Regions from separate parts of the Mesorhizobium sp. M0037 genome, predicted to be linked through region 3. Evidence: predicted binding sites of a transcription regulator. Region 3 holds the regulator's gene; each other region holds the start of a gene.

Region 1 (10,503 bases), on a different contig from region 3:
TCGAATTGCTCGGCGGCCTTGCCGTGCTCGTTGGCTTTCAGACCCGCATCGCCGCCTGGGTGCTCGCGGTCTTCACCATCGCCTCGGCCTTTGTCGCCCATACCGGCTGGGCCGACCAGAACCAGATGATCCATTTCCTGAAGAACGTCGCCATCACCGGCGGCTTCCTGCTGCTGGCTTCCTCAGGCCCTGGCACCTACTCGATCGACGCCAAGCGCGGCTGAGCTTTCCCTTCCCAAGCCTGAAAAAAGCGGCGTGGAATTTTCCACGCCGCTTTTTCGTTGTCTGCCCAAGCGCACGCTCGACCCATCCCTGCTAGGATCGGTCTCGAAACAGCCGGCGGACAGACATCGGAGATGACCATGCCCCGCGATGCATTGCTTCTGATTTCCCGGCTGCTGCTCGCCGTCCTGCTCGTTCCCTCCGGCTACCACGCGCTCGCCGACATTGCCGGGACGACCGGCTATTTCGCCGGCCTCGGCATGCCATTGCCGACGCTTGCCGCCTGGGGCACCGGGCTGTTCGAGTTGATTGCCGGTCTCTTGGTACTGGTCGGCTTTCAGACGCCGGTCGTTGCGATACTTCTTGCCGCTTTCTGCGTCGTTGCAGGCTCCATCGGCCACTACGGCCAGGGCGGCGATGACCCGATGCTCACCTTCCTGCACCAGCAGATGCTGATGAAGGATATTGCTATCGCCGGTGGATTCCTGGCGCTAGCCATGGCCGGCGCCGGGGCCTGGTCGATCGATGGGCGCCGCGCCGCGGTCTGATATCGTCAAATATCGTCCCAGGTTGATTCCTCGCCGAGGCAGGTCGACCCCCACTCCGTCTCGGCTTCGCCGAGCCACCTCTCCCCGATCGACGCGGTAGAGGAAGGGCGCGAGCCTATTGCCGCCAACGCTTTCCAACGAGGCTCCCTTCCTTTCCCTCCGGAGGGGGAAGGTGGCGGTGCGAAGCAGCGACGGATTGAGGAAGCCGGTCCTCGAACGCGAGGCCGACGACGACATGGTTTTGCTGTCAGGCCGCGCCTACTTCACCGACACGCTCTGCCCACCCTCGACCGCCAGCACCAGCCGGCGGTTGGTGATCCGCGCCAGTTGCGCCAGCCGTCCGGCCGGGCGTTCGCCGTAAAGATCGGAAAGTGAGGCCGGCAGCACCAGCGCCAACGTGCCATTGCCGCGGTTTTCCCATTTCAGCCGCGGCATGACGCCGGGCATGGCCGCAGTCAGCAGATAGACGACGCGCAGCACCGCCGCCAGGATGCGGGCGCGCTCGAGATAGCGCGGCGTCGCCAGGCCGCGGATTTCCGGCGCCGCATCGTTGAACACGCCTTCGTGGCGGAACAGGCCGACCAGCGCCAGGAAGGCACGGCCGGGGTGATCGACGCCGATGAAGGAGGCGTGGGCAATGATGTTGAGCGACTGCTTGCCGCGATATTCCGGGTGTGCGCGCCAGCCTATATCGGCCAGCAGACAGGCAGCGTGGCGATAGCGCGCCTCATCCTCCGTCTCGTCGATGCCGAAGGCGGCAAAGGTCTTGTCCGTCCATTCGACAAGCTCATGCGCATGGGTGACCGAGCGCGACCGCAGCCGCGCCAGTTCCTCCGAAGCGGAGACCAGCGGATCGGCCTTCTGCTCGGCAGGGTCGAGCAGCGAATAGAGAAACCCTTCGCGCACGCCCAATGCCGAGACGATAATCTTCGACGGCTGCATCGCCGCCATGATCTCCTGCAGCACGACCGCGCCATAGGGCAGCAGCGAACGGCGGTTCTTCGACACACCTTCGATGCCCTTGACCTTCTCGATCTCGCCTTTCGCCACCTGCTTCAGGAAATTGGCGGCGCTTTCGACACCGATCTCATAGTGGTGCATGACGCCAAGCGGGTAGTTGGTCATTTCCATGTGCAGCCGGGCAAGGTTTCGCCAGGTGCCGCCAACGGCGTAGAAGGGCCGTCCCAGCCCGCCCTTCAACAATTTGGCGCGCGCCAGTTCGTCGCGGGTGATCTTTGCCGCCTGGGCGAGCGAATTCCTGGCCATGTCCTGCAGCCGCAGGCCACCCAGCGGCAGCGTGATGCCGTCGCCGATCGCCTCGCCATTGATGTCGATAAGCTCCAGGCTGCCGCCGCCAAGATCACCGGCAATGCCATTGGCGGGGTGGAAGCCCGAAATGACGCCAAGCGCCGAATAATGCGCCTCCTGCCGGCCAGTGAGCACGCGGATCTCGGTCTTGAGCACATCCTGGGCGCGGTGGATGAAATCGGGGCCGTTGATCGCTTCGCGGGCCGCGGCCGTTGCCAGCACAAACATGTGCTCCGCACCCGCCTGATCGGAGAGCGCGCGGAAACGGCGAAACTCCTCCATCGAGCGCGTCACCGCCTCGGGATCGAGCTTGCCGGTCGAAACGATACCGCGGCCGAGGCCGGCCAGCATCTTTTCGTTGAACAGCAAGGTCGGCGAGCGCGCCAACCCTTCATAGACGACAAGGCGGATCGAGTTCGAGCCGATGTCGATGATGGACAGCGGCCGGCGATCCTGCAGCCGGCCTTGGGACGTTGAAATCATCAGCCGGTGTTCTTCTTGCGACGCTTGAACTGCGCGATGCGCTTGGGCGCATGCGACTTCAGCGCGTCACCCCGTCCCGACAGGCTCGGATTGGTCATGAAATATTCCTGCGCGTTGAACGGTTCCTCACCCTCCTCCAGCACGACGCGCCGGGAGGTTCCGTCAGCCAATACGTCGAAACTTTGCTGGTTGTCCATGATGTTGCCCAGCATGATCTGGCCAAGGATCTGTTCATGCACCGTCGGATTGGTGATCGGCACCATGGTCTCGACGCGGCGGTCGAGATTGCGTGGCATCAAGTCGGCCGAGGCGATGTAGACGATCGCCTCGTCCGACGGCAGGCCATGGCCGTTGCCGAAGCAGTAGATGCGGCTGTGTTCGAGGAAGCGGCCGACGATCGACTTGACCCTGATGTTTTCCGACAGGCCGGGCACCTGCGGCCGCAGGCAGCAGATGCCGCGCACGACGAGATCGATCTCGACGCCGGCACGGCTGGCGTCATAGAGCGCGTCGATGATGTTGGGATCGACGAGCGCGTTCATCTTCATCCAGATGCGCGCCGGACGGCCAGCCAGCGCGTAGGCGACCTCGTCGGCAATGTGCTTGAGGATACGGCTGCGCAGCGTAAACGGCGAGATGGCGATCCGCATCTCATCGGTCGGCTCGGCATAGCCGGTGATGAAGTTGAACAGCTGGGCGACATCGCGCGCGATCGTCGGATCGGTGGTGAAGAAGGACAGGTCGGTGTAGATGCGCGCGGTCACCGGATGGTAGTTGCCGGTGCCGAGATGGACATAGTTGCGCAGCTTGCCGTCCTCGCGCCGCACCACAAGCGACATTTTCGCATGGGTCTTCAGTTCGAGGAAGCCGAACACGACCTGGACGCCGGCGCGTTCGAGGTCGCGCGCCCAGCGGATGTTGGCCTCCTCGTCGAAGCGCGCCTTGAGCTCGACCAGGGCGGTCACCGACTTGCCTGCCTCGGCCGCGTCGACCAAGGCGCGCACGATCGGGCTGTCGTTGGAGGTGCGGTAGAGCGTCTGCTTGATCGCCACCACCTCCGGGTCGGCCATCGCCTGGCGCAGGAATTGGACCACCACGTCAAAGGATTCATAGGGGTGGTGGACGACGATGTCCTTCTCGCGAATGGCCGCGAAACAGTCGCCGCCATGCTCGCGGATGCGCTCGGGAAAGCGTGGATTGTAGGGGGTGAACTTCAGGTCGTCGCGCGGCACGGCGACGATCTCGGAAATCTGGCTGAGCGCCAGCGGGCCGGTCAGAACGCTGATGCGGCTCGAAGAGACGCCAAGCTCGCCGGCGACGAACTCGCGCAATTCGCCGGGCATCGACTTGTCGAATTCGATGCGGATGACCGAACCGCGGCGGCGGCGCTTCAGCGCCGTCTCGAACAGGCGCACGAGATCTTCCGACTCTTCCTCGACCTCGATATCGCTGTCCCGGATGATGCGGAAGGTGCCTGAACCCTTGACCTCATAGCCGGGGAACAGCTTGCCGATATAGAGGCCGACAGCCTCCTCCAGTGGAATGAAGCGAACGTGCTGCTTGCGGTCGGGCAGACGGATGAAGCGCTTCAGCGCCACCGGCAGGCGCAGAAGCGCGCTCATCTCCTCGCCATTCTTGCGATGGCGCAATTGCAGCGCCATCGAGAAGCCGAGATTGGGAATGAACGGAAACGGATGCGCCGGGTCGATCGACAGTGGAGTCAGCACCGGGAAAACCTGGTCCTGGAAATGGTCTTCCAGCCAGACTTTTTCATCCTTGGTCAGTGCATCGCGGGTGATGCTCTCAATGCCTTCCTTGTTGAGCAGCAACATCAGCGCCGAAAGGCTGTTCTGCTGGTCCTCCTGCAGCCGCTCGACCTCGCGCAGCAATTGTTCCAGCTGCTGCTCCGGCGTGCGGCCGTCGGGGCTCTTGAGCGCAATGCCTTCGCGCACCTGGCCCGCAAGGCCGGCGACGCGGACCATGAAGAATTCATCGAGATTGGCGGCCGAAATCGACAGGAAACGGACGCGTTCGAGCAGCGGATGGTGCTCGTTCTGTGATTCCTCGAGCACACGCCGGTTGAACTGCAGCCAGGAGAACTCACGGTTGACGAACCGATCGGGGTTGCCGCCCTCGGGGCTCGCCACCTCGACATTGATGAATTCGCTCTGCACCGGCTTCAGTTCGTTCATGGTTCCTGCTCTTCCCCGCCAACCGTCCCTTGGAGCGCCGCTGGACGTGCCATGCCTCTAACACGCTTTTGTGACGCATGGCCCTTCGGCGAAAACCATTCCGATTTCAGGGACATGCACTTAACCGGCTCACCGTATCCTCTGACAGGCTTTTGCGACAGTTTCATTTCATCGATCTTGCAAACAGGCCTGTTATGTTCCAGATGCTTTTCGACGAGATCAAGGAGACGACGATGGCAGGCGGTTCCATTCCCCACTTCCAGAACGATGCGGGCCATCCGGCAATCGACATCGGCGTCAAGGAATTCATGTGCACCGGCGCCAACCCGCCCTTCGACCATCCACACGTGTTCCTCGACATGGGCGACGACAATGAAAAGGTCTGCCCCTATTGCTCGACGCTCTACCGCTATTCGGCGAAGCTGAGGGCGACGGAAACGCTGCCGGCTGGTTGCCTTTATATCGACCAGGCCGCCTGATCCTTCCGCGACAAGCCCGATGGAAGACATCAGGTCCCGGCAGGTCATAATCGCCGGGGCCGGCATCGCCGGGCTGACCGCTGCCCTTGCCTTCGCCGGACGGGGTTATCCGGTAAAGCTTATCGAACAGGCACAGCACCTCGAAGCGGCCGGCGCCGGCATCCAGCTTTCGCCCAACGCAACACGCATTCTTGGAAAACTCGGCGTGCTCGACCGACTGCTGCCCGCAGCGTTGCGGCCGGAAGCGGTCGTGCTCAAGGACGCCGGGACGCTGCGCGAACTGGCGCGGGTACCGCTCGGGCACGCCGCCGAAGCGCGCTGGCAGTCGTCCTATCTTGTCGCCCATCGCGCAGATCTGCAGGCAGCGCTGCTGGGGCAAATGGCTGAACGGTCGCAGATTGAGCTCATCACCGGCGCCCGCGTGACCGGCATCGTCAAAGACGCGCAATATGTCGCCGTGACCGCCGAAGTGGACGGCCGCGAGATCGAGGCACGCGGCAAACTGCTGGTCGGCGCCGACGGCGTCTGGTCGGCGGTCCGGGCGCAACTCGCAGGCGAGGACTTCGTCAAAAGCCGTTTTTCGGGCGAACTCGCCTGGCGGGCTACAATCGCAGCCGACGGTGCGGCCGGAGAAGCCTTTGCCGCGATCGGCGCCGCCGACTGCGTCACCACGTTCCTGCATCCTGGCTTCCACATGGTCGCCTACCCCGTCAGCAAAGGCCAGGCCTTCAATCTCGCCGCCTTCACCAAGGGTGAGCGCATGGCCGAAGGTTGGTCGGGCCATGCCGATCCCGCGATCCTCACGGCTGCCCTGCGCGGCACCGCGCCGGGCCTGACGAAGCTCGTGGCACTGGCCGGCCCATGGACGGCCTTTCCGATCCATACCGTCGAACAACAGCGGTGGACGAGCCCGCAGGGCATCGCGCTGATCGGCGACGCCGCGCATGCGATGACGCCGTTTGCCGCACAGGGCGCGGCAATGGCGATCGAGGATGCCATCACGCTTGCCGACGCTATCGCCGATTTCCCTGGCGATCTGCCCAGAAGTTTTCAAATCTGGGAAAATCTTCGGCGGCCGCGTGTCGCCAAGGCCGCGCGTCGTGGGGCCGTAAACCGCCTCGCCTGGCATGCTGCCGGCCCGGTGGCGATCGCCCGCAATCTGTTCCTGGCCATGCGCTCGCCCGACAAGCTCGCCGCCGACCTCGACTGGCTCTATGGATGGCGAGCGGACACTCGGCAGTCTAGATCGTCAACGTAGCGATCCTTCCCACTCCCCTCTGTCCTGCCGGACATCTCCCACGCAAGGGGGGAGATTGGATGTCGCCGTCGCCTTCGCCAAAATCGCCGGCGTTGCAGCAGGAGCGCGGGCAAAACGGCTGATCTCCCTCTTGCGGGGGAGATGGCCGGCAGGCCAGAGGGGAGTGCTGTCCCCGCGGTGCGATGAAGGACTGCTAGTTATAAAACCGCATCGACAAGCCCAGCGAGGCCGGCAGCGGGTTCCACCAGCCGGTGCGCAGGCCGGCGGTGCGCAGGCCGGCGGCTGTCCAGGTGTTACAGCCGACAAGCGCGTTGAAATGGCCGTTCGCCTCGAAGAAGCGGTCGAAGCTGGAATAGGCGGCGTTCTCGATGACGATCGGACCATTCGGCCCTTGCTGGAAACTCGCGTCGATATAGTCGAGCAGCGCTGCAAAACGTTCCTCATCGATGTCGAAACCGGTGACAGCAGGGTGCGGCTCGGCGATGGCCCCGGCGATATCGACATGCATGACCGAGGCGTCCAGTGTCAGCGCCTTGAGGACGGGCACTGTCTTCAGCTGCGACCAGCTCGGCGTCTCCAGATAGAAGGCCCGGCCGCCCCAGCCAAAGACGATGTAGCGCACTTCCGGGGCGTCGACAGGGATGCCGGCAGCGACCAGGAAATGGAAGCGCCGGCGCACCTCGTCATCGACGGGAATGGCGATGTCGGTGTGGATCGGATTCTCCAGCACCAGAATATGGCGCGTGCCCTCACCCGCCGCTGACGCCGGCCACAGCGGACGCGGCACCAGCGTGCCGAGCGTGGCAGCGAGCGCGACCACGATAATCAGCATGGCCACGAAACGCAGGGCTTTTCTCATGCGGCGGCGGCTTTGTGTTTCAATGGAGAAGATCAACCCCGACCCCAGATAGCAAAAGAGCCCGGCCGCATTACGGCAGGGCTCTTTTGCTTCGCATGAAAATGCTCAGTGCAGGATCTGCGACAGAAACAGCTTGGTGCGCTCGTGGCGCGGATGGTCGAAGAACTCGGCCGGCGTGTTCTGCTCGACGATCTGGCCCTGATCCATGAAGATCACCCGGTTGGCGACCTTGCGGGCAAAGCCCATTTCGTGGGTGACGCACAGCATGGTCATGCCTTCCTCGGCCAGGCCCACCATCGTCTCCAGCACTTCCTTGATCATTTCTGGATCGAGCGCCGAGGTCGGCTCATCGAACAGCATGATGCGCGGGTTCATGCACAGCGAACGCGCTATCGCCACGCGCTGCTGCTGGCCGCCCGACAGCTGGCCCGGATATTTGTTGGCCTGTTCGGGGATCTTGACACGCTTGAGGAAGTGCATGGCGATTTCCTCGGCCTGCTTCTTCGGCGTCTTGCGCACCCAGATCGGCGCCAGCGTGCAGTTCTCCAGGATGGTCAGATGCGGGAACAGGTTGAAGTGCTGGAACACCATGCCGACCTCGCGGCGCACCTCGTCGATCTTCTTGAGATCGTTGGTGAGTTCCTTGCCGTCGACGATGATCTTGCCCTTCTGGTGCTCTTCCAGCCGGTTGATGCAGCGGATCATGGTCGACTTGCCCGAGCCCGAAGGACCGCAGATGACGATGCGCTCGCCGCGCATCACCTTGAGGTTGATGTCCTTCAGCACATGGAACTCGCCATACCATTTGTGCATGCCGATGATGTCGATGGCGACATCGGTGGTCGAGATGTGCATCTTCTTGGCATCGACCTTGATCTCTTCGGCGCTGACGGCGTTTTCTATGACCATGGCAGGTTCCCCTTTTTGTTCTGTCTTTTAGCTATGATGCATGCCGTTGTCCCAAAACCGCTAAACACTTTTGGGCGACATGCATCAACGTTTGTGGCCGGTGTCGAGCCGGCGTTCCGTGTACATCGAATAGCGCGACATGCCGAAGCAGAACAGCCAGAAGACGAAGGCTGCAAAGATGAGACCGGATCTCGCGGTCTGTGGCGTCGCCCAATTGGCGTCCGAGAAGTTCTGCTTGACGACGCCAAGCAGGTCAAACATCGAGATGATGATGACGAGGCTTGTGTCCTTGAACATACCGATGAAGGTATTGACGATGCCGGGGATGACCAGCTTCAGTGCCTGCGGCAGCACGATCAGCACCATCTTCTGCCAGTAGCCCAGGCCAAGCGAATCCGCACCCTCATACTGGCCCTTGGGGATCGCCTGCAGGCCGCCGCGCACCACTTCGGCCATATAGGCGGCGGCAAACAGCGAGACGCCGATCAGCGCCCTGAGATATTTGTCGAACGAAACCCCGGCGGGCAGAAACAGCGGCAGCATGACGCTGGCAAAGAACAGAACGGTGATCAGCGGGATGCCGCGAACGAACTCGATGAAGACCACGCACAGTGTCTTGACGATCGGCATCTTGGAGCGCCGGCCGAGCGCCAGCACGATGCCCATCGGCAGCGACACGGCAATGCCGACAAAGGACAGGCTCAGCGTCACCAGCAGCCCGCCCCATAGCTGGGTCTCCACATGCGGCAGGCCGAAGATGCCGCCGACCAGGAGCACGAACGCGATGATCGGCAGTGCCAGGAATAGAAGAATGGCGTTCAACCCCTTGCGCGGCACACGTGGCATCAGCAACGGCACCAGCAGCGCCACGAACAGGACGGCGACCAGGATCGGCCGCCAGCGCTCTTCCAGGGGATAGCGGCCAAGCATCAACTGCCCGAACTTCGCGTTGACGAAGGCCCAGCAGGCGCCTGACCAGCCGTCCGGCTGGATGCCGCCTTGCGCCACCGTGGCGCATACAGTCCGGTCCGCCCCCGTCCACTGGGCGTTGATGAAGGCCCAGTTGACGATGGGCGGCACGATCATCACCACCAGCGCAATAGCCACTACAGTCAGGATGACGTCGCCCACCGAACCGATCAGGTTCTTGCGAACCCAGGCCAAAGGCCCCCGCACGCCGGCCGGGGCTTGTTGAGCGAGTGCCATTTCGGTCCGCACCCAGGAGGTATCATGTTCCTGCATGGCCTTACCTCTCCACCAGCGCCATCCTGGCGTTGACCACATTCATCACCGCCGACGTCACCAGGCTGATGATGAGATAGACGACCATCATGATCAGCACACCCTCGACCGCTTGACCGGTCTGATTCAGCACTGTGCCGGCGATCGCCGTCAGGTCGGGGTAACCGATGGCAATGGCCAGCGACGAGTTCTTGGTCAGGTTGAGATACTGGCTGGTCAGCGGCGGGATGACGATCCGCATGGCTTGGGGAACGACGACAAGCCGCAGGATAGATCCCGGCCGCAGCCCCAGGGCGCCAGCCGCTTCGGTCTGACCCTTGCTGACGCCGAGAATGCCGGCGCGCACGATCTCGGCGATGAAGGAGGCCGTGTAACAGGACAGCGCCAAATAGAGAGACAGGAACTCCGGCCCGATCTGAAAGCCTCCGGTCAGGTTGAAGGTCGATTGTTTTGGAAAGTCGAAGCTCAAGGGAAAGCCGCTCAGCGCATAGGCCAGGAGCGGAAGGCCGACGATCAGCGCCGCCGAAGTCCAGAATACGGGAAACTGCTGGCCGGTTGCCATTTGCCGCTGGCGTGCCGTGCGCGCGACAAAAAAAGCCATGGCGATGCCGACAAGCAAGGCGACAAACATCAGCCAGGAGCCGTCGCCCCAGATAGCGCGCGGAAAATAGAAACCGCGTTGGTTGAGGAAAGAGCCGAACGGCAAATTGAAACTGTCGCGAGGCGCCGGCAGTACCGCGAGCACGCCTGAATACCAGAAGAAGATCACCAGCAGCGGCGGGATATTGCGGAACACCTCGACATAGACCGTGCAAATCTTGCGAACCAGCCAGTTGCGCGATAACCGGCCGACGCCGACAATGAAGCCAATGATGGTCGCGGTGATAATCCCGGCAACGGCGACGATAATGGTGTTGATAAGCCCGACGACAATGGCCTGGCCATAGGTCGAATCGGAATCATAAGCGATGGGCCTGACTGGAATGTCAAAGCCTGCTCGGTT
Region 2 (10,503 bases), on a different contig from region 3:
CGTCTGAAAGCGCCGACCTGCTACTGGGCGGCACCCGTATCGCCGCCGGCATCACCGCTGTCACCGGCGGCATCGCCACTTGCGTCACCGTTGTCGTCGCCATCCGCCGGCGCATCGGTCTGGCCCGGAGTCTTGGCGCCCTTGGCGGCGTCTTCAGCCTGCTTCTTCTGCAGTGCCCGGTAGCGGGCAACGTTCTCATTGTGCTCGGCAAGCGTGGTGGCAAAGACGTGGCCGCCGGTGCCGTCGGCGACGAAATAGAGATCATCGGTCTTCGACGGGTTGGCGACGGCTTCGAGCGCGGCGCGGCCGGGATTGGCGATCGGCGTCGGCGGCAGGCCGTTGATCAGATAGGTGTTGTAAGGCGTCTGTTTCTGGATGTCAGATTGATAAATCGGCCGGTCGGCGGGTTTGCCCTTGCCGCCGAACAGGCCGTAAATGATGGTCGGATCGGATTGCAGCCGCATGCCCTTGGCCAGACGGTTGAGGAAGACGGCGGCAACGCGCGAGCGCTCGTCGCCCCGGCCGGTTTCCTTTTCGACGATCGAGGCCAAGGTGACGAAGTCGTCGACATTGGCCAGAGGCAGGTCGGGCGCGCGCCGCTGCCAGACCTCGTCGACCAGCTTCTTCTGGTCGGCGAGCAGCTTGTCGACCATCTGTTGGCGCGTGGCGCCGCGGGTAAAGCGCAGCGTGTCGGTGGCGAGGCTGCCCTCAGCCGGCTTGGCGGCCGGCATGTCGCCGGTCAGCGCATCCTGCTCGGCGATGCGCTGCAGCGCCTGCTCGACCGTCAGGCCCTCGGGAATGGTCAGCGAATACATCACCGACTTGCCGCTCTTCAGAAGCTCCATGATGTCGCGCATGGAGGCGCGCGGCTTTATCTCGTATTCGCCTGCCTTCAGCGCTGAATCATTGCCATAGACCCGCACGGCGATGCGGAAGATGCGGGCATCGCTGATCAGCCCACGCCGTTCGAGCTGGTCGGCAATATCCTGGACGCCGGTGCTCGGCTTGACCAGGAAGGTGTCGCCGGCCACCGACGGGCCCGGTTCGTTGAATGCCTGCTTGCCGAAATAGAGCGAAACGCCGGCGGCGAGGATCATCAACATCACCGCGGAGATGACGAAGTTCATGAACACGACGACTTGGCTGCGCGAGGCGCGCGAGCGCTTTGGTGGTGGTGTGCCGGCTTCCGGGCGCAAAGCTTCGGCCGCGGTCTTCGGCACGATCGGGCCGGTCTGCTGGTTTTGTCCGAATTGTCCGCTGCCGCCCGGATTGGTGTTCATTAGCGCCCTACCATCTGATCTCTTAGAGCGACCATGCGCCCGATTGGACGCACAGCGTGCCCTAACATTTCAAGCCTACGCATCGTGCTTTTAAAAAAAGCGCCTTCGGTTTCAGGCCGATGCGACGAATCCCCAGCGGCAGAGTAGGCTTGAATATGGCAAAATTGACGACAGACCGCTGGCGCGCCGGTCGATACCGCAATCAGCCTGTATAACGCTGGAATACCAGCGAAGCGTTGGTGCCGCCGAAGCCGAAGGAGTTGGACAGCGCCACGTCGACCTGGCGATGCCGTGGCGTGTTCGGAACAAGATCGATCGCGGTTTCGCGTTCCGGGTTGTCAAGATTGATGGTGGCTGGCGCGATGTTGTCTCTGATAGCGAGGATCGAAAAGATCGCCTCGGCGGCGCCCGCGGCACCCAGGAGATGGCCGATCGACGACTTGGTCGATGACATCGAGATTTTCGAGGCGGCGTTGCCGACCAGCCGCTCGACGGCGCCGAGTTCGATCGTGTCGGCCATGGTCGAGGTGCCGTGCGCGTTGATGTAGTCGACGTCGGCGGGCGTCAGCTTGGCCCGGTTCAGCGCCGCCGTCATGCAGCGGAAGGCGCCGTCGCCGTCTTCGGCCGGTGCAGTGATGTGATAGGCATCGCCGGTCAGGCCGTAGCCGGTGACCTCGGCATAGATCTTGGCGCCGCGCGCCTTGGCGTGTTCGAGTTCTTCCAGCACGACGACCCCGGCGCCCTCGCCCATGACGAAGCCGTCACGGTCGCGGTCATAGGGACGCGAGGCCTTCTCAGGCGTGTCGTTGCGGTCGGTGGACAGTGCCCGGCAAGCAGCGAAGCCGGCAAGCGATAGTCTGGTCACCGGCGATTCCGCGCCGCCGGCCAGCATCACGTCGGCATCGCCGAAGATGATCAGGCGGGCGGCATCGCCAATGGCGTGCGCGCCGGTCGAGCAGGCGGTGACGACGGCGTGGTTGGGGCCTTTCAGCCCATGCCGGATCGATACCTGGCCAGATACCAGGTTGATAATGTTGCCGGGAATGAAGAATGGACTGATACGGCGCGGTCCGCGCTCTTTCAGGATGATAGCGTTCTCGGCGATGCCCTCGAGGCCGCCAATGCCGGAGCCGATCATGACGCCGGTGGCGCAGCGCTCGGCTTCGGTGCTGGGCTCCCAGCCGGAATCCTTCAGCGCTTCGTCGGCGGCCGCAATCCCGTAAAGGATGAAGTCGCCGATCTTGCGCAGTTCCTTGGGCTCGAGCACGGCTTCGGGATTGAGCGTGCCGTTGGTGCCGTCACCGCGCGGAATGACGTGGGCTATCTTGCAGGCAAGATCTTCCACTTCGAACTCGGTGACGCGCTTGGCGGCGCTGCGGCCGGTCAGAAGTTCCTTCCAGCTGTGCTCGAAGCCCATGCCGAACGGCGAAACCAGGCCAAGGCCCGTGACGACGACACGCCTCATCGCAGGTCCTCCCCGGTGATGACTGCGGATAGTGTCAGGCCGAAGCCTTGTCGATGTACTTCACGGCATCGCCGACGGTCAGGATGGTCTCGGCCGCATCGTCCGGAATCTCGACGCCGAACTCTTCTTCGAAGGCCATGACGAGTTCGACCGTGTCGAGGCTGTCCGCGCCCAGATCATCGATGAAGCTCGCCTGCTCCGTCACCTTGTCGGCATCGACGCCAAGATGTTCGATGACGATCTTCTTGACGCGCTCTGCGGTGTCACTCATTTGGGGCATCCTCGTCTTTTGTTTGTCTGTCTTCGTTAGCGGGCAGAATGCCGCTAATCAAGCTGAAAGATGGTCCTGCCGGAAACGCAACGATGCCGGACCGGTTTTTGCCCGAACCGCCGGGTTGCGGGCCGCATTACACGAAAAATGGCTGAGGTCCAAGGCGAAATGGTCTCTTTTCACAAGCCGGCCATGTCTTCTTATCACCAGGCAATATCCCGTCAGATCATGGCCATGCCGCCGTTGACATGGATGGTCTGGCCGGTGACGTAGGCTGCCTCGTTGGAGGCGAGATAGGCGACGGCCGACGCCACTTCAACACTCGTGCCCATACGGCGCGTCGGGATCGCGGCCATTATCGCGTCTTTCTGCTTGTCGTTGAGCTTGTCGGTCATGGCCGATTCGATAAAGCCCGGGGCGACGCAGTTGACGGTGATGTTGCGGGTGGCGATCTCCTGCGCCAGCGACTTGGAAAAGCCGATCATGCCGGCCTTGGAGGCGCAATAATTGGTCTGGCCAGGATTGCCGGTGACGCCGACCACCGAGGTGATGTTGATGATGCGGCCATGGCGGCGGCGCATCATCGGATGGGTCAGCTCGCGGGTCAGCCGGAACACGGCGGTGAGGTTCACCTCCAGCACGCTGTCCCAATCCGCGTCCGCCATGCGCACGAACAGGCCGTCCTTGGTGATGCCGGCATTGTTGACCAGTATGTCGACGCCTTCGAGTTCGGCTTCGGCCTTCTGACCAAGCGCCTTGACCTCGTCACGGTCGGCAAGATTGGCCGGGAACAGCTTTACCCGGTCGCCGAGTTCGCCGGCCAGGGTCTCCAGTTTCTCGATGCGGGTGCCGTGCAGGCCGACAATGGCGCCTTGCGCATGCAGCACCCGGGCAATCGCCTCGCCAATGCCGCCCGATGCGCCGGTGACGAGCGCCTTGCGGCCGGTCAGTTCGAACATTTTCGTCTCCTGATCTTAAGAGAACACCCTTCCCACGGGAGGGGTTGAATCGCCAGTGGATTATGCAAGAGCGGCCAGCGCCGCCTCGACATCGGCCGGCGTGCCGACGGCCGATGTGGCGATGTCGCGGCTGATCCGCCGCGCCAGGCCGGAAAGCACCTTGCCGGCGCCGATCTCAAACAGCGTGGCGACGCCATTGGCGCCGAACCACTCCACCGTTTCGCGCCAGCGCACGCGGCCGGTGATCTGCTCGACCAGGCGGCGCGCGATCTCGTCGGGGTCGCTGGTCGGGACTACAGTGACGTTGGAGACGACGGGCACCACCGGTGCATTCTTGGTCACCCCGGCCAGCGCCTCGCGCATGACATCGGCCGCCGGCGCCATCAGCGCCGAATGGAAGGGGGCCGAGACCTGCAGCATCAGCGCCCGCTTGGCGCCCTTTTCGGTGCACAGTTTCGCGGCGAGTTCCACCGCCGCCCTGGCGCCGGAGATCACCAGTTGGCCGCCGCCATTGTCGTTGGCGATCTGGCAGACTTTGCCGGATCCCGTTGCGGCCTCGGTGCAAGCGGCTTCAACGTCGGGCTGTTCCAGTCCGATGATCGCCGCCATGGCGCCCTCGCCGGCCGGCACCGCCGCCTGCATGGCGTTGCCGCGGATGCGCAGCAGCCGGGCGGCATCGGCGACCGAAACGAAACCGGCCGCGGCAAGGGCGGAATATTCGCCGAGCGAATGACCGGCAACGTAGGCAACCTTGTCCTTCAGCGAAAAGCCGCGCGCTTCCAGCGAGCGGATTCCCGCCAGCGAGACCGCCATCAGCGCCGGCTGGGCATTGGCAGTCAGGGTCAGCGCCTCTTCCGGGCCTTCCCAGATCAGTTTCGACAGCTTTTCGCCCAACGCATCATCGACTTCCTCGAACACCCTGCGTGCCTCGGGGAAGGCGTCGGCGAGGTCCTTGCCCATGCCGACAGCCTGGCTGCCCTGTCCCGGAAAGGTGAATGCGACGGCCATTTGGGCGCTCTCCAGCGGCTGATTTTTCCTGCCTGTGACGCAAGGCGGACCGTCAAGTCAAGCCCGGAGGCGGCATTTCCGCTCTCGCTTGAACCGGAGCTGACCTCGAGTCCCTGTTCCCAAAGGCTTTTCGCCGATCACACCTGATGAAAACCGCTCACGAATCGTTTGCTGGCTCTTCTTATTTTCGCCACAGGCGCTAGCTTTTGCATGACAGTTCTATGACAGAACGGTGGCGCGAGTGGAAATTCGCGTTGCTTGGGCCGGGGGAAGAGACGTGGCTAGGATCAGGAAGGGCGCGGCCGTATCCGCGCCACAGTTCTTGGAAGACGATCCGTCCACCGGCTACCTGCCGGGGCGCAGATGGCCGGTCATCCGCTACGGTCTGGTCACGCTGCTTGCCTCCGCCATCCTGGTGTTCGCCATCGAATGGATCGTGCGCGGCGACTTCTTCGGCACAGTCGACTTCTTCCTGCAGCCATTCAAGCCGGGCTGGACCACCATCATTGTCTTTGCATTGGTGCTGATGGGACTGGACGCCGTGCTTGGCCGCAGTCACCAGAGCCTGATGATCGTGGCGCCGCTGACGCTGGCGCTGGCCTTTGTCGGGCATCAGAAGTCGCATTATCTCGGCGATCCGCTCTACCCAACCGATTTTCTTTATTCGCGCCAGATCATGGCACTGATGCCGCTCCTGGTGCGCGAGCGGCCTTGGACGGCGCTCGCCATGGCGGTCGGCATCGTCGCCGGCCTGTCGCTGCTGATCTATGGCTGGCGGTTGTGGCGCCGCAAGGTTCCGATCCTCAGCCGCAAAGGGCGGCTGGCGCGGCTGACGCTGGCAGTGCCGCTGCTCGCCTTCTTCGTCTCGATCATGGACTACGCCACCTTCTCATGGACCCGCGACCGGCTGCAGATCATCCCGATCATGTGGGACCAGAAGGAGAACTACGCCTCCAACGGGTTTGCGCTGGCCTTCGCGCTCAACGTGCCGATGGCGCATGTCTCGGCGCCGGCGGGCTATTCCGACAAGGCGATCGACGCGATCGACAGGCCTGCTGTGGCGGCCTCGGTACCGGATGAGAAACCCGACATCATCGTGGTGATGAGCGAATCTTTCTGGGATCCGACCAAGCTGCCCGGCGTCACAATCACGCCTGACCCGATCCCCAATGTGCGGGCGCTGCGTTCCGGCTATATGTTTTCGCCGGAATTCGGCGGCATGACCGCCAACATCGAATTCGAGGCGCTGACCGGCTTTTCCAATGCCTTCCTGCCGGCAGGCTCGATCCCCTACCAGCAATATGTGCGCACGCCGACGCCGTCGCTGGCGACCTTCCTGAAAAGCGAGGGCTACCGGGCGCGCGCCATCCATCCGGGCACCAACTGGTTCTGGAACAGAGGCGCCGTCTATGCCGATTTCGGTTTCAACGATTTCCGCTCGGAAGAGACGCTGCCGCCACTGGAAAAGCGCGGGCCGCTGGCTTCCGATGCGTCGATGACCGACGAGATCATCGCAGAGGCCGACGCCAGCGAGCGGCCGGTGTTCTTCTTCGCCGTCAGCCTGCAGAACCACGGTCCCTACGAGCCGTACCGCTATTACAATCCGACCCACAAGGTCGCGGCGCCGATCAGCACATGGGCGCGGGAATCGCTGCTCAGCTATGCCGAAGGCTCCGCCGATGCCGACCGTGGCCTCGAACGATTGATCGAATGGGCGAAGAAGCGCGAGCGGCCGACGGTCATCGCCTTCTTCGGCGACCATCTGCCGCCGCTCGGCCCCGTCTATGTCGAAACCGGTTACCTGAAGGACAATGTCGCGCCGCGCAAGGAACCGACGCCGGAGGCGGCACTGGAGCATCATCAGACGCCGCTGGTCATCTGGTCTAACCGCACCGGTCCGGCGCAGGATATGGGCGCGGTGAGCCCGGCCTTCCTGCCCTACCATATCCTTACCACGGCCGGGATCACGCACCCCTACTATACCGGCTTCTTAGGCGCGCTGCGCGAACGCTATCGCGTCGTGGATCGCAATCTGCTTCTGACACCGTCAGGTGAGGCCACGGCGGACTGGGCGCGGCAGAAGGACATCGATCCGGCGATCAACGATTTCCGCCTGCTGCAATACGATATGATGTTCGGCAAGCGTAAGGCGGCTCCGGACTTCTTCCCCGAAACGATCAACGGTCGTACCCCGCATACGAGTTGATGCCTGGTCTTTTCCAACCCTGCGACGCCAGGACGCTGTCCGGAGCATGCGTTACCCTTGCCTTCCAGCCAAATTGCTAATATAGACGCCCGCAATCTGCCGGTCCTTGCTGGGGGCTGAACGGAGGGCCGGAGGTTTTACCCAAAACCTTCGTGTGAAGCCAGAAGCGCTTCCGCCTCCCGTGTCTCCGCTCTCGACCGTCTCGAAATGCTCCTTTCTTCCTCGCCCCCTCGGGACCAGCGGGTCAGAGAAGTTGCAGAGGCTTTTGCCGCGAGGATCCGGGAGAGAAACGAAGAAAGGCACTGAACCACTATGGCTCTATACGAACATGTGTTCCTTGCCCGGCAGGACCTCTCGCAGCAGCAGGTCGATGCGCTTGTCGAACAGTACAAGGGCGTCATCTCCGCAAATGGCGGGTCCGTCGGCCGGGTCGAGAACTGGGGACTGAAGTCCCTCACCTACCGGGTCAACAAGAACCGGAAGGCTTACTACACGCTTATGGACCTCAACTGCCCGCCGGCAGCGCTCAACGAGATGGAGCGCCAGATGGGCCTGTCCGAGGACGTGCTGCGTTTCCTGACCGTCAAGGTCGAGGCGCATGAGGAAGGCCCGTCGGCCATGATGCAGAAGCGCGAAGAGCGCTCGGAACGCGGCGGCTTCGGCGACCGCGACCGTGGTGATCGTGGTCCGCGCTCGTTCGGCGACCGTGATCGCGGCGACCGTGGCGATCGTCCGCCGCGCTCATTTGGCGACGCCGGTGGTGATCGTGGTCCGCGCCGTCCGCGCGAAGGCGTTGAAGGAGGTGCAGAATAATGGTCGACATCAATCAGATCCCGACCCGGCGCCCGTTCCATCGCCGCCGCAAGACCTGCCCGTTCTCCGGCGCCAACGCGCCCAAGATCGACTACAAGGACGTGCGTCTTCTGCAGCGCTACATTTCCGAGCGCGGCAAGATCGTGCCGTCGCGCATCACCGCCGTCAGCCAGAAGAAGCAGCGCGAACTCGCCAAGGCGATCAAGCGCGCCCGCTTCCTCGGCCTGCTGCCCTACGTGGTTCGCTAAGACTTTCGAGCGGGCGGTTCGCCGCCTGCTTCCTTCTCCCACGGCGACGGGCGCCGCAGGGGTAATTTGATGATGCATGTCGTTGTCCCAAAACCGGGACCACTCTTGGCGACATGCATTGAAATCCCGAGTTGAGGTGAAAAGCCTCTAACTGCCGCGACAGGCAGGACAGCGACACCGGCGCCAAGGCGCTCAGAGCTTCCTGACCTGTTCCATTCAATTCGGCGCCGATCCCGCGGTCGGTGCCCAGACGAAGGAACAAAACCATGCAAGTGATTCTTCTCGAACGCGTTTCCCGCCTCGGCCAGATGGGCGATACCGTCAAGGTCAAGGACGGCTTTGCCCGCAACTTCCTCTTGCCGCAGGGCAAGGCGCTGCGCGCCAACGAAGCCAACAAGAAGAAGTTCGAAGGGCAGCGCGCGCAGCTCGAAGCGCGCAACCTCGAGCGCAAGTCGGAAGCCAGCCAGGTTGCCGAAAAGCTCGACGGCAAGAGCTTCATCGCCGTGCGTTCGGCCGGCGAGACAGGCCAGCTCTACGGTTCGGTGTCGACCCGCGACATCGCCGACCTGCTGACCGCCGAAGGGTTCTCGGTCAACCGCAACCAGATCCAGCTCAACCAGCCGATCAAGACCATCGGCGTCACCAATGTGGCGATTGCGCTGCATCCGGAAGTCGAGGTCACCATCAGCCTCAACATCGCCCGCACGGCCGACGAAGCCCAGCGCCAGGCCAAGGGCGAGACGCTGACCACCGCCGAAGCCATCTATGGCGATGACATCAACGACAACGCACGGCCGGAGAACTTCTTCGACCCGAACACCGAGTTCGAAGGCGGCGAAGAAGACAACGCCTGATCCCGCACTGGGCCTGATCGGGAAGCGAGGGAGCAGCGCTCCAATCACTTCCTCGTCATCCAGCCTTTCTGGACCAATGCCCGGGCCTCTCGCCCGGGCATTTTTGTGCCAAATGGAACTTTTCGAACCCCTATATATTGTTGCAGAATTGGTCCGCCAGTCTGACCGTGAGGGGACATTTGGTGATGAATATTCTGTTGAAACGCGTTCTCGACCGCCTGGTGCGTACGGGCAATCTGAAAGTCACCGGCCCGAAGGGCTCGACAGTGGTTTTCGGCGACGGCAGCGGCGAGCCGGTGCATATGCACATCAAGACCGCGCATGCCGAGCGCGCCATTACCTTCGATCCGATGCTGGCGGTGCCGGAAGCCTATATGGACGGCGAACTCGACATCATCGAGGGCGGCGTACTGGGTATGATGCGCATCGCCTTCCAGAACATGGGCAGCGGCGGTATCGACGCCACCTGGTCGAAGGCTATCGAGGGCCTGCGCCACGCCTTTCGCCGCCTGCAGCAGATCAACACCGCATCGCGGGCGCGCCGCAACGTGCAGCGCCACTATGATTTGTCGGGTGACATCTACCGGCTCTTCCTCGACGAGGACATGCAGTATTCCTGCGCCTATTTCGAACAGCCGGACATGACGCTCGACGAGGCGCAGATGGCCAAGAAACGCCATATCGCCGCCAAGCTCAGGCTGAAGGCCGGGCAGACCGTGCTCGATATCGGCTCCGGCTGGGGTGGACTCGGCCTCTATCTCGCCAAGGCTTTCGATGTCGACGTGCAAGGCGTGACGCTGTCGACCGAGCAGCACGGCGTCGCCACCGACCGGGCGCATGCGCAAGGCTTGCAGGACCGCGTGCATTTCGACCTCAAGGACTACCGCGAGCTCAACGAACGCTTCGACCGCATCGTCTCGGTCGGGATGTTCGAGCATGTCGGCGTCAACCACTTCCGCACCTTCTTCGACAAGTCGGCGACGCTGTTGAAGCCCGACGGCGTCATGCTCTTGCACACGATCGGCCGCTCCGGCGTGCCGTGGGCGACCAGCGCCTTCATCCGCAAGTACATTTTTCCGGGCGGCTACATTCCCTCGCTGTCGGAGGTGATGCCGGCGATCGAGAAGTCGGGGCTTGTGGTCACCGACATCGAGATTCTGCGGCTGCACTATGCCGATACGCTGAAGCATTGGGGCCAGCGCTTTGCCGCCAACCGCGACAAGGCCAAGGCCATCTATGACGAGCGCTTCTGCAGGATGTGGGAGTTCTATCTGGCGGCTTCGGAAGCCGCCTTCCGCTGGCAGGATCTGGTGATCTTCCAGATCCAGATCGCCAAGAAGAACGACACGCTGCCAATGACGCGCGACTACATGGCAAAATGTGAAAAGGCGCTCGAAAT
Region 3 (10,503 bases):
GAAACAGCACCGTCCACGGCCGACCGGCGACGATGATCTTGCGCGTCACCAACAGCCTGTCGCCAAAGCTCGCAACCGGCGGCGTCTCCGACTGGAACAGAAGATTGTCGGCGTCGGCCGTGCCGTCATAGACCGCGGTGTTGACCGGCAGCAAAGGCGTGCGGCTGAGCGCGGTCTGGAACAGGTCGCGGGCGCGGAAGGCCGCGTAGAGAAGGCCTGATGTCGATGATCTGGACGCGTTGATACCATCCGGCGCGGTTTTGACATTGAGCCTGACGAAGACCAGGAAACCGGTAAAGGTCTGCGCCGCCCCCGTGTCCTGGCCGAGTTGGACCAGACCGCTTGCGTGCTGTGCGTCATCGGCCAGCGCTTTTTCGATCGCCTCGCGCCGCACCGGCTCGGTGAACATGTCGTAGCCGATGGTGGATTCGTTGGCAGGGTCGAGCGGCTCGAACAGCACGACGGGCGTGCGCCACGGCTGTGTCGTGTCCGGATAGACCGTGTGGCCGGCGCCGCGGTCGCGCAACATGTCGCGCTCGACCGCCGCTTCGTCACCGGTCTTGGCCAGCCTGAGATAGCCGATGCCGCGCAGGCCGGCGAAATTGTTATCGAGATTGAGGGCGCTGGAGAAGGCCTTGAATTCGCTACCTGAAATCTCGCCGTTGCGGGCGTCGAACAGCGCCTGCGTCGAGCGCAGCAGTGACAGATGCAGATCGATACGGCTTTCGATGCGGTTGAGCGCGTCGTCGGCCGTCGCCTCGAACTTGATGCGCGCCGCTTCCTGGGTGGCGAAATAGGCGAAGCCCGCCATCGTCAGGCTGATCAGTGCAACGGCAATGAAGGCAAGGATCGGGAAAAGCTTCTTCAACGCAGGCCCATGGACGGTTCGGGAACCTTTATGGGCAACTCGCCGCGGCAAGACAATGGCGCGGCCAAGCCATAATGACGGCTGGCATATCACGTATATTTAGCCGGCTTATCGGTCGAACATCGGTGAAGATGAGAGCCGATGATATCGTGGTCTCAGGCCGCGATCTTCAGCGCACCCGGACCGGGAATGGCGCCGGGCGGACACTTTCCCAGGATGATCATGCCGAGCACTTCGTCCTGCGTCACATCGGTGGTGAGCGCGGTGCCGACGACCTGGCCGTTCTTCATTACGCAGACCCGGTCGGCAAGCTCGAACACGTCGTGAATGTCGTGGCTGATCAGGAAAATGCCGATGCCGTCGGCCTTGAGCTGCTTTACCAGTTCGCCGACCTGCGCCGTCTCCTGCGGCCCGAGCGCCGCCGTCGGTTCGTCCATGATCAGCATGCGGGCGTTGAACAGGATGGCGCGTGCGATCGCCACCGACTGGCGCTGGCCGCCCGATAGCTTGATCACGGGCTCCTTGAAGCGCTGGAAGCGCGGATTGAGCCGGCCCATCACCTTGCGCGCCTCGGCCTCCATGGCGACATCGTCGAGTGTCCCCCACGCGGTCATCAGTTCGCGGCCGAGGAAGAGGTTGGCGGCAGCGTCGACATTGTCGGCCAGCGCAAGCGTCTGGTAGATCGTTTCGATGCCGTATTTCTTGGCGTCGCGCGGATTGGAGATCGAGGCCTCCTGGCCGTTGACCAAGATCTGGCCGGCATCGCGCTTGTAGGCGCCCGACAGGATCTTGATCAGCGTCGACTTACCGGCGCCGTTGTGGCCAAGCAGCGCCACCACTTCGCCCGGGAAAAGATCGATGGACGCATCGTCGACGGCGCGAATGCCACCGAACGCGATCGAGATGTTGCGCATGTCGATCAGTGGCGTACCGGTGGGAGCAGTTTTTTCCATAGTCGTTCCTCCCTAGACCCGCTTGCGGTAGACGGTGTCGAGCCAGACGGCGATGACCAGGACAGCGCCAACGACAATGCTCTGCAGCGGCGAGTCGATGCCGAGCAGCACCATGCCGGATTGCAGCGACTGCATCAGAAGCGCGCCGAGCATGGCGCCCATCACCGTTCCGGCGCCGCCCGCGAGCGACGTGCCGCCGATGACGGCGGCCGCGATCACCAAAAGCTCGTCCAGTGTGCCCAGCGCATTGGTTGACGCATTGAGACGGGCCGACGAGATCGCCGCGCTGATTGCAGCCAGCACACCCATGATCATGAACACCTTCATGGTCACCCAGCGCGTGTTGATGCCGGCGAGTTCCGCTGCCTCCGGATTGCCGCCGATGGCGAAGACATAGCGGCCGAAACGCGTGCGCTTGGTGATAAACGTCATGATGATGCCGACAGTCACCGCCATCAGCACCGGTATGGCGATGCCATGCGCGATGAACAGCCCGCCTTCGGGAACGGTGATGCCGTTCTGCTGTGCGTACTGGCGCACGATGCCGATCGGCCATGGATAGGAATTGCCGATCCACACGGCGCCGAGGATGGCCGCGCAAGCGACCACGCCAAGCAGGGTCTCGGCCCAGACGGGGCGCAGTGGAAAGCTGAAGCGCTTGCGCTGCGAGCGACCGTTGAGCAGCGCGAAGGCGACCGCCGCGCAGGCGACGATGCCGACGATCCAGCTGGCAGCGGCGCCAATCGAGCCGCGTGGTCCGCCGCCCATCAGCTGGAAGGTGGCGTCGAGTGGCGCGACCGTGCGCCCGCTGGTGATGAGCCATGCCATGCCACGCCAGACCAGCAGGCCACCAAGCGTCACGATGAAGGCCGGAACCTGCATATAGGCGATGATGAAGCCCTGGAACGCGCCGATCAGCAGACCAAGCACCACGCCGGCGGCAAGCGCGACGATCCAGAGCCAGGGGTTTCCAAGCTGGAAGCCGATGACGCGAATCAGGAATTCGGCCTGTGCCACGCCCATGATCATGCCGATCACGCCTTCGACGGAGCCCACCGAAAGGTCGATGTTGCGCATGACGATGACCAGTACCATGCCGGTCGCCATGATCGCGACCGAGGACGTCTGCACCGACAGGTTCCAAAGATTGCGCGGCGTCAGGAAAAGCCCACCCGACAGGATATGTATGCCGACCCAGATGACCAGCAGCGCGCCGACCATGCCGAGCATGCGCGTGTCGAGCTCGGTCGCTTTCAGGAACCGGGCGACCGCGCCGAGTTCAGACGCTCGTGCCGTATCGGCCTGCGGATTTGAGGTCGTGTCGGTCATGATGTCCTCCAGCGGCTTGCCGTCTGGCGCGGATGCCGGACCACAGCCTAGAAGTTTGCCGCCGATGGCGGAAACACACAATTCTCGTAGAGAAAACGCCCCCGCGGGGGCCCCCCCCGGGCCGCCTAATTTCTTCAAGTCGTCGAGATCAGTTGCAAGCCGCGACGCTGCCGGCGGCGACGCCGGTGCAGACTTCGTCCTTCTTGATCCAGCCGGCGTCGATGACGACGTTGAGGTTGTCCTTGGTGATCGCGACGGGGGTCAGGAACAGCGACTTGACGGTGTTGCCGCCAGGCGTGGTGAAGTCCTTGGCGCCGGCAATGTCGCCCGTCTTCTTGCCATCGGCAAGCTGCGAGGCGATCTCGGCGGCGTTCTTGCCGAGTTCGCGCGCGTCCTTCCACACCGACACCGTCTGCGTGCCGAGCGCGATGCGGTTCAGAGCGGCATGGTCGCCGTCCTGGCCCGAGACCGGAACCGTTCCGGCAAGGCCCTGCGCCGTCAGCGCGGCGACAACGCCGCCGGCGGTGCCGTCATTGGCCGCAACCACGGCATCGACCTTGTTGTCATTGGCGGTCAGGAACTGTTCCATGTTCTTCTGGGCATTGGCCGGCAGCCAGCCATCGGTATAGGCCTCGCCGACATTCTTGATCTTGCCCGAGTCGATGGCTTCCTTGAGCACTTCCATCGAGCCCGAGAACAGGAAATCGGCATTCGGATCCGAGCCCGAGCCCTTGATGAAGACATAGTTGCCTTCGGGCTTCGCCTTGAACACTTCGCGGGCCTGCATGCGGCCGACTTCCTTGTTGTCGAAGGTCAGGTAGAAGACGTCCTTGTTCTCGATCAGGCGGTCATAGCCGACGACCGGAATGCCTTCGTCCAGCGCCTTCTGCACCGCCGGGCCGATGGCCGAGGCGTCCTGCGCCAGGATGATCAGCGAGTTGGCGCCCTGCGAGATCAGGCTTTCGACGTCGGTCAGCTGCTTGCCGGGATTGGACTGCGCGTCGGCGGAAATGTACTTGTCGCCGGCAGCCTCGATCGCCGTTTTCATCGCCGCCTCGTCGGTCTTCCAGCGCTCTTCCTGGAAGTTCGACCACGACACGCCGATGACCTTGTCCTTCGCCTGCGCGACCGACATCAGCGCCAGCGACATGGCGACACCCGCCAGCATGGCGGCTGCAAATCTGTTCATCATAATCCTCCCTGCGCCGGGTGCGGCGCGACAAAACTGGCCCGAGGGCCGGCACACAGAGGCCCTATTTTTTCGAGCCTCGAAAAAATACTGGTTCAATGATAAGGCGCTGTCAACATCGATTCTGATGGATTCTGATGGCCTTGCCGAATTTTTTCGAGGTCCGCAATAAACAATGACAGGGCTGCCGGCGTCTGCCAATATTTGGCTGGTGCCGTCGAACGCCTTCACTATCATGAGGCGCGAGGAGGCCGGGAGGAAACAAATGTCGGTTGGAATCCGCCACGACGATCTGCGCCGTCGCAACCGTGCCATGGTGATTTCGGCCGTGCGCCGGGCCGGCCAGCCGTCGCGGACCGAGATTGCGGCGACCACCGGCCTCAGCCACTCGACCATATCGGCAATCTCGTCTGATCTGATTCAAGAAGGCGTCCTGATTGAAGGCAAACCTGGCGAGACAGGCGCACTGAGACGCGGCCGGCCGCAGGTCGGCCTTGGCCTCAACCCGGAAGCGGCGGCGGTGATGACCGTCGTGCTGTCGCTCAATTTCCTGTCCGTCACCGTCATCGACTATGCCGGCCACGTCGTCGCCGAGGAACAGCGCCGGCTGGACACGCTGACCAAGCCGTGCGACGAGCTGATTGGCGAATGCGTAGCAATCGTCCGGCGGCGGCTTGAGGATCCCGACCTCGATGTCCAGAGCATCGCCCGCATTGCCATGGGCATCCAGGGCATCACCGATTCGCAGGCGCGCGCCATGCTGTGGTCGCCAATCACGCCACTGACCGACATTGCCTTCGCCGACATGTTGGAAGTGGAATTCGGCATTCCGGCCACCATGGAGAACGACTGCAATATGATGGCGGTGGCGCTGCAATGGCGCCAGCCCGAGCGCTACCGCGACAACTTTATCGCCATCCTCTTGTCGCACGGCATCGGCATGGGACTGGTGCTGAAAGGCGAACTGTTCACCGGCACCCATTCCTCGGGCGGCGAGTTCGGCCACATGATCCACCGTCCGGGCGGCGCGCTCTGCCGCTGCGGGCGGCGCGGCTGCGTCGAGGCCTATGCCGGAAACTACGCCATCTGGCGCAGCGCCAAAATGATGGGCGAGGATGCCGAGCCGGTCGATATCGGCGACGCTGATATGCGCGCACTCGCCGCGCGCGCCCGCGAAACCGATGGCCCGGAGCGCGAAGCCTATCGCAGGGCCGGTGAGGCGCTCGGCTTCGGCCTCGGCAGCCTGTTTGCTCTGATCGATCCGGCACCCGTCGCCATGGTCGGCGTCAGCGCCGCCGCCTTCGACCTGATCGAACCGGCATTGCGCGAAGCGATCGCCCAGACCGCCGGCGGCCAGCACTCGAAATCGATCTCCTTCGACACCGAGCCCAACGAGCTGCCGCTGATCCGCGAAGGCTGCGCCATGCGCGCGCTCGGCTTCGTCGACCAGGAGATTTTCGCGCCGGGCATTCAGGCGAAATCCGGCAAGCATGTCGCCTGAATGGCCGGCAACGGCGCGACGCGCAGCATCCTAGTCTTCCCTGATAGCGTAGCCGGCGCCGCGAATGGTACGGATGACATCCGGCATGCGGCCGTTGTTGACGGCCTTGCGCAGCCGCCCGACATGCACGTCGACGGTTCGCTCGTCTATATAGATCGTCTCGCCCCAGACATTGTCGAGCAGTTGGCTGCGCGAGAACACGCGGCCGGGATGGCGCATCATGAATTCGAGCAGCCGGAACTCGGTCGGTCCGAGCCTGATCTCGCTCTTCTTGCGGTAGACCCGGTGCGATTCTCGATCGAGCACGATGTCGCCGACCTTGAGCACGCTCGACAGCACTTCCGGCTTGGCGCGGCGCAGCAGCGCTTTCACGCGCGCCATGAACTCCGGCGTCGAGAATGGCTTGACCAGATAGTCGTCGGCACCGGTGGACAGGCCGCGCACGCGGTCGCTTTCCTCACCGCGCGCGGTCAGCATGATGATCGGCAGCCGCTCGGTTTCGGGCCGCACTCTAAGCCGCCGGCAGAGCTCGATGCCGGAAACAGCCGGCACCATCCAGTCGAGCACCAGGAGATCGGGCACGTTTTCCTGCAGGCGGATCTCGGCCTCGTCGCCGCGTGTCACCACCTCGACCTGATAGCCTTCGGATTCGAGGTTGTAGCGGAGGAGCACGCCTAGTGGCTCCTCGTCCTCCACGACCATGATGCGTGGCGCGATCATAGGCAGTTCACCCTCATCAGGCCGGCGTGGCCATCGCCGTCTCGTCCTGCTTCGGACGATTGGCGGGCAATTGCTGGCCGGTCAGCACATAATACGCATTTTCGGCGATGTTGGTGACATGATCGCCGATGCGCTCAAGATTCTTGGCGCAGAACAAGAGATGCGTGCAGGCGGTGATGTTGCGAGGGTCTTCCATCATGTAGGTCAAGAGCTCACGAAACACGGACGTGTATTTGACGTCGATGCGCTCGTCGTCATTCCTGAGTTTTGCAAGCGCTGCCGCATCGGTGGCGGCATATTCCTCGACGACGCCTTGCACCTGGATCAGCACCAGTTGCGCCATGGCGTCGATGGAGTGCGAGAGGTCGCGCGGCGTGACGCTCAAGCCCACGGTGCCGACGCGTTTGGCGATGTTCTTGGCGAGGTCGCCGATGCGCTCGAGGTCGCCCGCCATGCGGATCGAGCCGACCACGGCGCGCAGATCGTTGGCCATCGGCTGGCGCTTGGCGATCAGCGTGATGGCGCGGTCGTCCAGTTCGCGCTGGCGCGCATCCATGATGGCGTCGTCGGACACGACACGCTGTGCCAGCGCATTGTCCGAATTGAGCAGCGCCCTGGTCGAGCCGCTGACCATCGAGCCTGCCAGATCGCCCATGTCGCGGATCAGCTTGCTGATCTGCCCGAGCTCTTCATCGAAGGAGGCGACGGTATGTTCACCCATGATCTTGGTCCTCGTGCCTGAAAATTCACCCGCCGGACGGCTCAGCCGAAGCGGCCGGTAATGTAGTCCTGGGTGCGCTTGTCGTCGGGGTTGGTGAACATCTTGTCGGTGGCGCCCTCCTCGACGAGATAGCCGAGATGGAACATCGCTGTACGCTGCGACACGCGCGCCGCCTGCTGCATCGAGTGGGTGACGATGACGATCGTGTAGTTCTGGCGCAGTTCGTCGATCAGCTCCTCGACACGGGCGGTGGCGATCGGATCAAGCGCCGAGCAGGGCTCATCCATCAGGATCACTTCCGGCGACACGGCGATGGCGCGCGCGATGCACAGGCGCTGCTGCTGGCCGCCGGACAGGCCGGTGCCGGGCTCCTGCAGGCGGTCCTTGACCTCGTTCCAGATCGCCGCCTTCTTCAGGCTCTGCTCGACGATCTGGTCCATGTCGGACTTGCGCTTGGCCAGCCCATGGATGCGCGGGCCGTAGGCGACGTTCTCGTAGATCGACTTCGGGAACGGATTGGGTTTCTGGAACACCATGCCGACGCGGGCGCGCAGTTCGACGACATCGATGTTCTTGTCGTAGATGTCGTCTTCATCGAGCGTGATCTTGCCGGTCACCCGCGCCGAATCGATGGTGTCGTTCATGCGGTTGAGGCAGCGCAGGAAGGTCGACTTGCCGCAGCCGGACGGGCCGATCAGCGCCGTCACCTGGTTCTGACGCACGTCGAGATTGACGTCGAACAACGCCTGCTTCTCGCCGTAGAAGACGCCGACCTTGTCGCCGCGCATCTTGATGACTTCGTTCGACTTGGCGTTCATTTTGTCGCCCACTGCATTCTCAAGGGACTGTTCGGTCATGATGTTCATACCAAATTGCCTTTTTTCTACCAGCGCCGCTCGAAGCGGCGCCGGAGCACGATCGCGGTGATGTTCATGGCCATGAGGAAGACGAGCAGGATGATGATGGCGCCGGACATGCGCTCGACAAAAGCGCGCTCAGCCTCGTTTGCCCACATATAGATCTGCACCGGCAGCGCGGTCGCCGGATCGAAAGGCGTCGCCGGATAATCGGTGACGAAAGCGACCATGCCGATCAAGAGCAGCGGTGCTGTCTCGCCGAGCGCACGCGCCAGGCCGATGATGGTGCCGGTAAGGATGCCTGGGGCGGCAAGCGGCAGGATGTGGTGGAACACCATCTGCATCTTGGAGGCGCCGAGGCCGAGCGCCGCCGAGCGGATCGACGGCGGCACCGCGGCGAGGGCGGCGCGCGTGGCGATGATGATGGTCGGCAGCGTCATCAGCGTCAGCACCAGGCCGCCGACGAAGGAAGCCGAGCGCGGCATGCCGAGGAAGTTGATGAACACGGCAAGGCCAAGCAGACCGAAGACGATCGACGGCACCGCCGCGAGATTGTTGATGTTGACTTCGATCAGGTCCGTAAAGCGGTTCTTCTTGGCGAACTCCTCCAGATAGATCGAGGCGGCGACGCCGATCGGCAGCGCCAGCAAAAGCACGATCACCATCATGTAGAACGAACCGATGATGGCCACGCCCATGCCCGACGTCTCGGGCCGGCTGGAGGCGCCATAGCTGAACAGGCCGGTGTTGAAATGCTCGGCCATCGCGCCTTCGGCTTTGAGCTTGTTCATCCAGTCGATCTGCTGGTTGGACACCTTGCGGCGCGCTTCATCGACGCCAAGGTCGATCTGGCCCTTGAAGGCCGAGTCGAGATTGGCGGCGGCCAGGATGTCGACGTCACGCGTCGTGCCGATCACCGACGGATCGGCGGAGACGATGTCGCGCAGCTGGACCCGCGCGCCTTCCGACAGGAAGCCCTTGAGCTTCAGCATCATCGGCTTGTTGGCCGGATCGATGCCGAGCTTGGCCACCAGCGCGTTTTCGGCGAGCTTGGGATAGTTCGCCTTGATCAGCACGGTAGGGTCGGTGGCGCGCTTGCCGGAGGGATCGATCACCTTCTCGTCGAAGGTGACCGGCAGCGTCACCGTCGTCTGCCAGAAGGCGGTGTAGCCTTTCGAAACGATGGTGATCAGCATGATGGCCAGGAACGCCAGGCCGACCGAGATCGCAATCACGCCATAGATGCGGAACCGGCGTTCGGCGGCATAGCGCGCCCTCAGCCCGATGTCGCGGCGCGGACGCGCGACGGCGCCCGCCATCGTGTCCAGGGGGATGTCGGTCATTCGTACTGCTCCCGGTACTTGCGCACGATGTAGAGGGCGACGATGTTCATCACCAGCGTCAGCGCGAACAGCGTCAGGCCGAGCGCGAAGGCGACCAGCGTCTGCGGCGAGTTGAACTCGAGGTCGCCGGTCAGCTGGTTGACGATCTTGACGGTGATGGTCGTCATCGCCTCGAACGGATTGGCCGTCAGATTGGCGGCGACGCCCGCCGCCAGCACGACGATCATCGTCTCGCCGATGGCGCGCGACGCCGTCAACAGGATGGCGCCGACGATGCCGGGCAGTGCCGCCGGCAGGATCACCCGCTTGATCGTCTCGGAGCGGGTGGCGCCGAGGCCGAGCGAGCCGTCGCGCATTGCGCGCGGCACCGCGGTGATGATGTCGTCGGACAAAGAGGACACGACCGGGATCAGCATGACGCCCATCACCAGACCGGCGGTGAAGATGCTCTGGCCCTGGATGAAGGGCGAGCCGCCGGTGAGTGCCGCCGACAGGTCGCGCAAGAACGGTCCGAGCGTGACAACGGCGAAGATGCCGTAGACGATGGTCGGAATGCCGGCCAGCAGTTCCAACGCCGGCTTGACCACCGAGCGCACACCGCGCGAGGCATATTCGGACATGTAGACCGCCGACATCAGCCCGACCGGCACTGCGACCAGAAGCGCAACGGCGGCGATGTAGAGCGTGCCGGCGAGTAGCGGGATCAGGCCGAACTGACCCTGGCTGCCGCCGGAACCGGCGGCGGCGAAACGCGGATCCCACACCGTGCCGAAGAAGAAGCTCATCGGCGATACGCTCTCGAAGAAGGTGATCGTCTGCAACAGCATCGACAGCACGATGCCGACCGTGGTCAGGATGGCGATGGTCGAGGCCGCAAGCAGCCCCCACAGCATCAGCTTCTCGACATTGTTGCGCGCCCTGGCGCGCGGCGCGATCTGCTTCAGCGCATAGAAGGCGCCGGCGACCGACAGCGCGAAGGTCAGCACGGCGCCGAACAGGCCGAGCCGGTCCTGGACCTGGTT

Evidence for each region. Region 3 encodes PhoB, which activates phosphate uptake and scavenging genes when phosphate is short. Its sites were predicted from a motif close to TGTCATNNANCTGTCAT; they were not measured.
Region 1: a site for PhoB is predicted at 4,908-4,924, ahead of NKJ78_RS00470 (RNA degradosome polyphosphate kinase). Genes of this name have one in related genera too.
Region 2: a site for PhoB is predicted at 5,194-5,210, ahead of NKJ78_RS07855 (LTA synthase family protein). Genes of this name have one in related genera too.

Annotation. Positions count from the first base shown of each region.
Region 1 is NZ_JAMYVB010000001.1:81,377-91,879, reverse strand. Features, by position in the region: gene NKJ78_RS00485 (DoxX family protein) at 1-224, shown strand, start outside; gene NKJ78_RS00480 (DoxX family protein) at 363-770, shown strand; gene ppx (exopolyphosphatase) at 1,029-2,561, opposite strand; gene NKJ78_RS00470 (RNA degradosome polyphosphate kinase) at 2,561-4,753, opposite strand; gene NKJ78_RS00465 (zinc-finger domain-containing protein) at 4,987-5,232, shown strand; gene NKJ78_RS00460 (FAD-dependent monooxygenase) at 5,252-6,490, shown strand; gene NKJ78_RS00455 (TIGR02117 family protein) at 6,684-7,349, opposite strand; gene NKJ78_RS00450 (amino acid ABC transporter ATP-binding protein) at 7,455-8,258, opposite strand; gene NKJ78_RS00445 (amino acid ABC transporter permease) at 8,343-9,500, opposite strand; gene NKJ78_RS00440 (amino acid ABC transporter permease) at 9,505-10,503, opposite strand, start outside.
Region 2 is NZ_JAMYVB010000003.1:184,009-194,511, reverse strand. Features, by position in the region: gene mltG (endolytic transglycosylase MltG) at 21-1,280, opposite strand; gene fabF (beta-ketoacyl-ACP synthase II) at 1,483-2,745, opposite strand; gene NKJ78_RS07870 (acyl carrier protein) at 2,780-3,016, opposite strand; gene fabG (3-oxoacyl-[acyl-carrier-protein] reductase) at 3,238-3,975, opposite strand; gene fabD (ACP S-malonyltransferase) at 4,036-4,983, opposite strand; gene NKJ78_RS07855 (LTA synthase family protein) at 5,261-7,189, shown strand; gene rpsF (30S ribosomal protein S6) at 7,502-8,002, shown strand; gene rpsR (30S ribosomal protein S18) at 8,002-8,250, shown strand; gene rplI (50S ribosomal protein L9) at 8,517-9,104, shown strand; gene NKJ78_RS07835 (cyclopropane fatty acid synthase) at 9,290-10,503, shown strand, end outside.
Region 3 is NZ_JAMYVB010000013.1:11,241-21,743, reverse strand. Features, by position in the region: gene NKJ78_RS19675 (CHASE domain-containing protein) at 1-868, opposite strand, end outside; gene NKJ78_RS19670 (ATP-binding cassette domain-containing protein) at 1,024-1,821, opposite strand; gene NKJ78_RS19665 (sugar ABC transporter permease) at 1,834-3,150, opposite strand; gene xylF (D-xylose ABC transporter substrate-binding protein) at 3,299-4,339, opposite strand; gene NKJ78_RS19655 (ROK family protein) at 4,605-5,840, shown strand; gene phoB (phosphate regulon transcriptional regulator PhoB) at 5,871-6,560, opposite strand; gene phoU (phosphate signaling complex protein PhoU) at 6,577-7,281, opposite strand; gene pstB (phosphate ABC transporter ATP-binding protein PstB) at 7,323-8,147, opposite strand; gene pstA (phosphate ABC transporter permease PstA) at 8,165-9,481, opposite strand; gene pstC (phosphate ABC transporter permease subunit PstC) at 9,478-10,503, opposite strand, start outside.